DNA from 3 places in the Alistipes sp. D31t1_170403_E11 genome. Region 1 is predicted to be linked to each of the others. Evidence: riboswitches for the same ligand, from Rfam matches in the RefSeq annotation. Region 1 holds a riboswitch; each other region holds the start of a gene.
The links. A riboswitch is a leader RNA that binds a small molecule or an ion and turns the genes downstream of it on or off. The one in region 1 is predicted to bind cobalamin.
Positions count from the first base shown of each region.

Region 2: another riboswitch for cobalamin. It lies ahead of I2E69_RS07255 (putative transporter); the one in region 1 lies ahead of I2E69_RS09960 (PL29 family lyase N-terminal domain-containing protein).
Region 3: another riboswitch for cobalamin. It lies ahead of nrdD (anaerobic ribonucleoside-triphosphate reductase); the one in region 1 lies ahead of I2E69_RS09960 (PL29 family lyase N-terminal domain-containing protein).

Region 1 is NZ_JADNHQ010000004.1:163,628-165,826, reverse strand. Features, by position in the region: gene I2E69_RS09960 (PL29 family lyase N-terminal domain-containing protein) at 1-1,117, opposite strand, end outside; cobalamin riboswitch at 1,369-1,569, opposite strand; gene I2E69_RS09955 (S1/P1 nuclease) at 2,148-2,199, opposite strand, start outside.
Region 2 is NZ_JADNHQ010000003.1:189,154-191,352, forward strand. Features, by position in the region: gene I2E69_RS07250 (TolC family protein) at 1-610, shown strand, start outside; cobalamin riboswitch at 764-963, shown strand; gene I2E69_RS07255 (putative transporter) at 1,098-2,199, shown strand, end outside.
Region 3 is NZ_JADNHQ010000003.1:195,494-197,692, forward strand. Features, by position in the region: gene nrdD (anaerobic ribonucleoside-triphosphate reductase) at 1-867, opposite strand, end outside; cobalamin riboswitch at 1,004-1,201, opposite strand; gene I2E69_RS07285 (hypothetical protein) at 1,383-1,598, shown strand; gene I2E69_RS07290 (S1/P1 nuclease) at 1,683-2,199, opposite strand, start outside.

The sequences.
Region 1 (2,199 bases):
GATTCAGCACCGTGCCGTTTTTCGCCTCGAGGAAAGCGTTGGCCGAAGCCTCGGCTTTTTTGCCGCCGTAGAACGGGTCCTTGCGGCCCCACTGGTAATACATGCCGTAGGCATCCGTACCGCCGACGGTCGTGCCAACGGCGCCCAGGTTGCGGTCCATGAACACCGTGCCGTTCTTGTAGGTCATCGTCTGCGGGGCATCCGTTACCCAGACGTGCCAGCTCCATACAATTACGCCGTCTTCCATCAGGGCGACGAGGGAGTTGCCCCTGCCGTCGCCGACCGTCAGGGAGATGTCGCCGGAGGTCTTGTCGAAGGCAACGTCCGAAACAAGCCCCTCGGAATCGGTCCACAGCCAGTCGGCCGTCATGCCGTCCGTCAGGGAGATCGCCGGCTCGAAACCGACACCCTCACCGGCGCCGTTTCCGCGCACTTTGGCATTGAAAACATACTTTCCGGGAGCCGGAACCACATAGCAGTTGGCCGTTCCCGCGGCACTCAGGTCGTTGACCTGCGCAGCCGAAAGCGTCCCGCCGTCCGCCAGCAGTATCTCCACCTTGCCGTCCCCGGCCGTTACCGACCGGAACAGGGCCACCCGCTCGTCGCCCGTGGTTTCGATCGGGTTTCCGGCGGCGTTCACGATCTGCCACGGCGTTGCGGCGGCATCCGTCGTCACGGTCCAGAAACCTTTATCATCGCGCCCCATGACGGGAACAGGTCCCGAAACAGGCATTTTCGCTCCGGCGGCATCTTTCAGCCAGGGAGTATCCTTCTCCGCGGCCAGCGTCCAGTAATAAACGTCTCCGTCGGCGGCAATGCCCACCAGCGGCGCCGCCGCGGCCTCTGCATCGCAGGCTACCGTAATCTGCGTACCGTCGCGAAACGTAAGCAGCACGCTGCCTTCGGCCTCGTCCAGCGCCCGCACTTCCGAACGCGACACGGCTTCAGCCAGCGCTTTCAGCGAGACCAGTCCGGCGTTCAGGTCTTCGATTTTCTGTAACAGTTCAGCCGAGGGAGGGGGTACGGGTTTGTCTCCGTCCGGGTCCGAGGGGCCCGATTCGCTCTTGCAGCCGCCCAGGAGCAGTGCCCAGGAGCAGATCATAAGTAACTTTTTCATCATGCTTTGTTTTTCAGTTAATGGTTCCATCTGTTCTGTCTCGTCCGTAACGGACAAACATCACGGTGGATACCGCACAGGCAGAAACAGGCATAATGACCCGGCAAAGCATGGCGACGACTTCCTCATCCGACCGTAAAAAAGTCTGTCCGAAGAGGTTCGCTCCCAATGGAAAAAGAAGGCTGAAGTAAATAAGTACGTACGGAAAACCGCCGGTAACGACTTCAGGCGCTCCCTTTCTCCGCAGGAGCAAACACCCTATCTCGCAAGGCAGGTCTTCTGACTTGTCCCCCGGCGCAACGCCTTCCCGGTCCCGGAGGACCAGTGGCTCAGATTGTCGCGACGAAAATGCCCTTTCGGGCGGGACTCACAGCAGCGGGAACTGTTGCCGATTCACACGGCATTCCCTTTTAATTCCCCTCCATGGGGAAACCATTGCACCGCGAAGGTACAGCTTTTATCGGCAGGATGCAAACGATCCGGCGGATTATTTGCACAGGATACGAAAACCGCTTCTGCACAACAGGCCGGACCGTTTCGACCAAAATGCGCCCTTTTCCCGACTGACACCGCAGCAACTCTGGCACGCGCTTTGTACTTATTCCAGTCAACTGCGGAACAGCAACCGCAGTGAGGTTTCTTCATTTATTTAAGTTTGGGTTAGTAGTTTTAGGAGGGCAACCTCCTGGGGGCAGCAGGCAATCGTGAGATTCCCTGCTGTTTTTGTATGTGCCCGCGCGGCCCTCCGAAAACTCCTTTCAACCGGTTCACGCAACAACCCTCCCCACGCATGCAGAACGGCACGAAGGCCGACAGTGCGCAAACGGCACATCGCCTGCCCGGAAACCGGACGCGAAGTGCCGTTAGCACCCTGCTGCTGCGCAGCATCCCGCACACGCCGGAGCCTTTGCCCTGCTCCTGCGGTCGTTAGCAGTTTACAACCGAAAATCAGTTTCGAAAGGCAACCTCCCGGGGGCAGCAGGCAATCGTGAGATTCCCTGCTGTTTTTTTGTCCCCGGAGGTCCTCCTACTAACCGAACAATTCGTTGAGCACCGCAGCCAGGCGGTACGAGGCCTTGATC
Region 2 (2,199 bases), on a different contig from region 1:
GCTCTCGCAACTGGCGCGGCTCAACGGCGGTGCTCCCGTGCAGTTCGACGATATGCTTTACGGCGCACAGGAGCTGCCCGCCGATTTCGAGGCGTGGTATGCCGATGCCGAGCAGCAGAATCCGCTGCTGCAATACGTCCGCACCCAGGTCGAAGTGAGTAAAAAGGAGGTGAAGCTCAACAAGACGCAGGCCCTGCCGACCTTTTCGGCGGGTTATATGCGTGAAAAGACGCTGGGACAGGCTTACCAGGGCGTCACGGTCGGAATGTCGATTCCCCTGTGGGGCAACAAGAACAAGGTGAAGCAGGCCAAAACCGCTGTCATTGCGGCGGAAGCCCGGCAGGAGGAGGCCCGGCAGCAGTTTTACGACCAACTGCAAACGCTCTACCTGCGTGCCGACGGGCTGCGGCAGACGGCGGCCAAATACCGTGCTTCGCTGTCGTCGCTCAACAACACGGAATTGCTGGCCAAAGCCTTGAACGCAGGCGAAATATCGTTGTTGGATTACATCGTCGAGATAGGGCTGTATTACGATACGGTCAATCAGGCTTTGTCTGCCGAACGGGACTACCGGCAGGCTTTTGCCGATCTTTCGGCTGTCGAGCTGTGACATGCCGGTCTTTTCCCTTACCCCGGTTCCGGCCTGTTTTTTCCGGAACGGGGGTAATTTGTTTCCGGGTCTGGAAATGCCTGCCTCAGCGCGTCGTGACGCCGTTTTGCGAAAATAATCCGGACTTTCGACCAGTTTTTCGGGAATAACCGCTATCTTTGCCACAGGTTTGGTTCTCCTGTTCCCGGATGCGGGAGGGAGTGAAAAGGGAATCGGGTGTAAGTCCCGGACAGACCCGCTGCTGTGTAGCTCCGTTTTCGTTCCGAACATCTCGGCCACTGGTCCCTAAGGGGATCGGGAAGGCTTCGGAACGGGAGTCAGTCAGAAGACCTGCCAGATCGATTCGACATCAGGTAACCCCGCGGAATGGGCATTTGATATCGGCTGTAATTACTGAATGGTTTTTGTTTCGGCCTGCCTCCGGATTCGTGCCTTTCCGGCACGCGGTTTTTACCGGATCAGGGTCGGTTTGATGAGGATGACGCTTATGGAATTACTCGAACGATTATTATTTGGGTCCGAGTCGCTTTGGGGCGGCGGAGTTGCCCACTCGGTGCTGATCCTGGCACTGGTCGTTGCATTGGGCATCATGTTGGGCAAACTGAAAGTCGCCGGTGTGTCGCTGGGAGTGACGGGCATCCTGTTCGTCGGCATCGCCTTCGGCTACTTCGGAATGAATATCGACCAGCACCTGATGCACTTTCTCAAGGAGTTCGGACTCATCCTTTTCGTCTATTCCATCGGTCTGCAGGTCGGCCCCGGATTCTTTTCGTCTTTCCGCAAAGGCGGTATTACCCTGAATAAGCTGGCTGTGCTGGTAGTGCTGCTCGGCGTCGCCACGACGGTCGCGCTTTATTATATCACAGGCCTTTCCATAACGACGATGGTCGGCGTGATGTCGGGCGCTGTTACGAATACGCCGGGCCTGGGCGCCGCCCAGCAGGCTTTCAGCGACCTGCATGCCGGGGCCGATGCGCCGGACATCGCCACGGGTTATGCCGTGGCCTACCCGCTGGGTGTCATCGGGGCCATCCTCACGCTGGTCGGACTTCGCTACCTGCTGCGTATCAATGTGCAGAAGGAAGAAGCCGCCGCCGGACAGGGCATGGATGTACAGAAAGACGCGGTATCCCGTCGTCTTTCCGTCGAGATCACCAATGCGGCCGTCGATGGAAAAACCATTGCCGATATCCACAGCCTTGCGCTGCGCGATTTCGTCATCTCGCGCATCAGCCGTCCCGGCGGAAGTCCCGAACTGGCCGACGCTGATACGGCGCTCCACTGCGGCGACCGGATCCTGCTGGTAGCTGCGCCGCGTGATGTCGAAGCGCTGGTCGCCCTGCTCGGCCGGGAGGTCGACGCCGCGCCGATGATCCAGGACAAGACGATGATTTCGCGCCGCATCCTGATCACCAAGCCCGAACTCAACGGCAAGACCCTCGCCGAACTGCGCGTCCGCAACACCTGCGGAGTGACCATCACGCGCATCAACCGTTCGGGCATCGACCTGGTAGCTTCCGGGAACCTGCAACTGCAAATCGGCGACCGCGTGACGGTCGTGGGCCCCGAATTGTCGGTAGCCCATGCCG
Region 3 (2,199 bases), on a different contig from region 1:
GGTGGGCTGGTTGATCGAGTAAACGATCTGCTCGAAGCAGTCGGTGATCATCTTGTCGATCGTACGCTGTTTTTTCGAGAGGTCGACGACCTTGTCCGCATGCTTGTAGTAGTCTTCGCCGTATTCCTGCTCGACGAAATAATTCATGTACATCAGGAATTCGGGTGTGGCGCAGGCTCCCGACAACATCGACGAGACGATGAAGACCATGTTGACGAACCCGCCGCAGAACGATTTGAGGTTCGTCGGGCGCGTCGAATTGCCGCCCACCGACAGCGTGCCGCCCAGCAGCCACGGGTACATCGTGATCGAGGCGCAGTAGTTGGCCATCGATGTCTCGTCGTTTTTGTAGATGAAATGGTTTTTCAGCAGGCGCATGTATTTGTCCGACAGTTCTTTGCCGTACATCTCCTTGATGCGGTCGGTCAGCAGGCGGCGGTTCAGGCGGATGAAGTTCTGCTTCGGAAGTTCTCCGATCAGCGTGGCGATGTTCTTGTTTTCGACGTTGGCGTTGGCATCGTATTTCGAACCCGTCGCGGGGTTCGACGCATCGCAGTAGTTGATCAGGAATTCGAGTTTTTCGCGGTCTTCGCGGTCCTCGGTGTGTTTCTGGCGGTAGAGCATGTAGCTCTTGGCTACGGCGAAATAACGTTCGGCCATCAGGGCCACTTCCACCTGGTTCTGAATCTCCTCGACGTTCATGCCGTCGGCCACATGCACGCGGCTCAGCACCGACGTGAGGTCGTCGTCCGTGGCATATCCGCCTACGGAGAGAAATGCTTTGCTGATCGCGCGTTTGATCTTCTCGACCGAGAAGGCTGCGCGTTTGCCGTCGCGTTTGACGATGTAAATCTCCGAAATACCCATATCTATCCCATATTTGTTATGTGCCGGCGCTGTGCGAAGTCCCGTTCCCTCCTGCGGTGACCGTGGGAGAGGCGTTCTTTCGTCGAAAACATTGACAGTGTAAAATGGTCCGGGTATCGCCCTAAATCCCGAAGGCGGATACCGTTCCCGGCAAGGCAGGTCTTCTGACTCGCTCCTCCCGCACGCCTTCCCGTCCCTGCGGACAGTGGCATAAAGAGTGTGCGGAACGCAACGGAGCTTACAGCTACGGGAATAGTCCCTGATTTTCACAGGAGTTCCCTTTTGATCTCATGCCGGCAGCCGCCGGCGGAGAACCTTGCACGGAAACAAATATAGGGATAGTTCCCTGGAAAGCGAATACCCTCCGGGGCTTTTAATGAACATTTTGTGAACAAAAGCTATCCGGCGTAGCTGTGCATGCCTCCCGGGGGAGTTCGGGCCGTGACCGTGTCGTCGCATAAATGTGGTATTGTTGTTGCCGCAGATCGGTGGAACGATTTAAAAAACTGAAAACCATGGGAAAGATAGAAATCCGGAACGACCGCACGGTCCTTTCCACCGAAAACAACGGCTACGCCCGCGACGAACGCGACGAGACCCTGGTCGAAGACGATTTGGTGGATACCGAGATTCCGGTCGACGACCGTATTCCGGACGGGATCGACGAGATCGTCGAGGACGACCGTCCGGTTTATGACGAAGAGGGTTACCGCCACAAACCGGGCGAATAACCCGTGCCGACACCGAAAAAGCCATCGTTCCCGAAGGACGACGGCTTTTTCGTAATGCGGGCTGCCCCGCTGTTTCGTGTTTATTTATTGGTATATCTCGTTTAGCAGGCGTGCCAGGCGGCGTCCGCCGCGCAGGAACTGCTTTTCAACGACGGGCGTATACTTGAAAATGTAGTCGTACGAGATTTTCGTCCCCTCGGGGCTGAAGTCGTAAATTTCTTTGCAGATTTCGTGCGTCTCCTTCACCCAGTCGGCAGGCTCCCCCGCTACGATCTGTGCAGCCTCTTCGTCCGTCAGCCGGTCGATCTGCTGCTGCCACTCGCTGTAACTCCAGTTGTGCACCGCTTCGGGAATGTTCGTATCCCAGGCTGAGTGCAGGTTCGTCTCGCGGCCGAAAAAACGCACGGGACGCTTGTTGCCGCCCAGGTCGCTCAGCCGTCCGAGGTGCATCGGGCAGTGCATGTCCCCGACCAGATGGATCAGCATTTTGAGGTTCAGCGTCTCCTCTTCGGGCGTGAGTTTTCCCGATTTGAGCTTTTCGGTGATCTCCGTTACCGCCGTCAGCACGTCGCCTTTGGGATTCCGGGGCATTGTTTCCAGC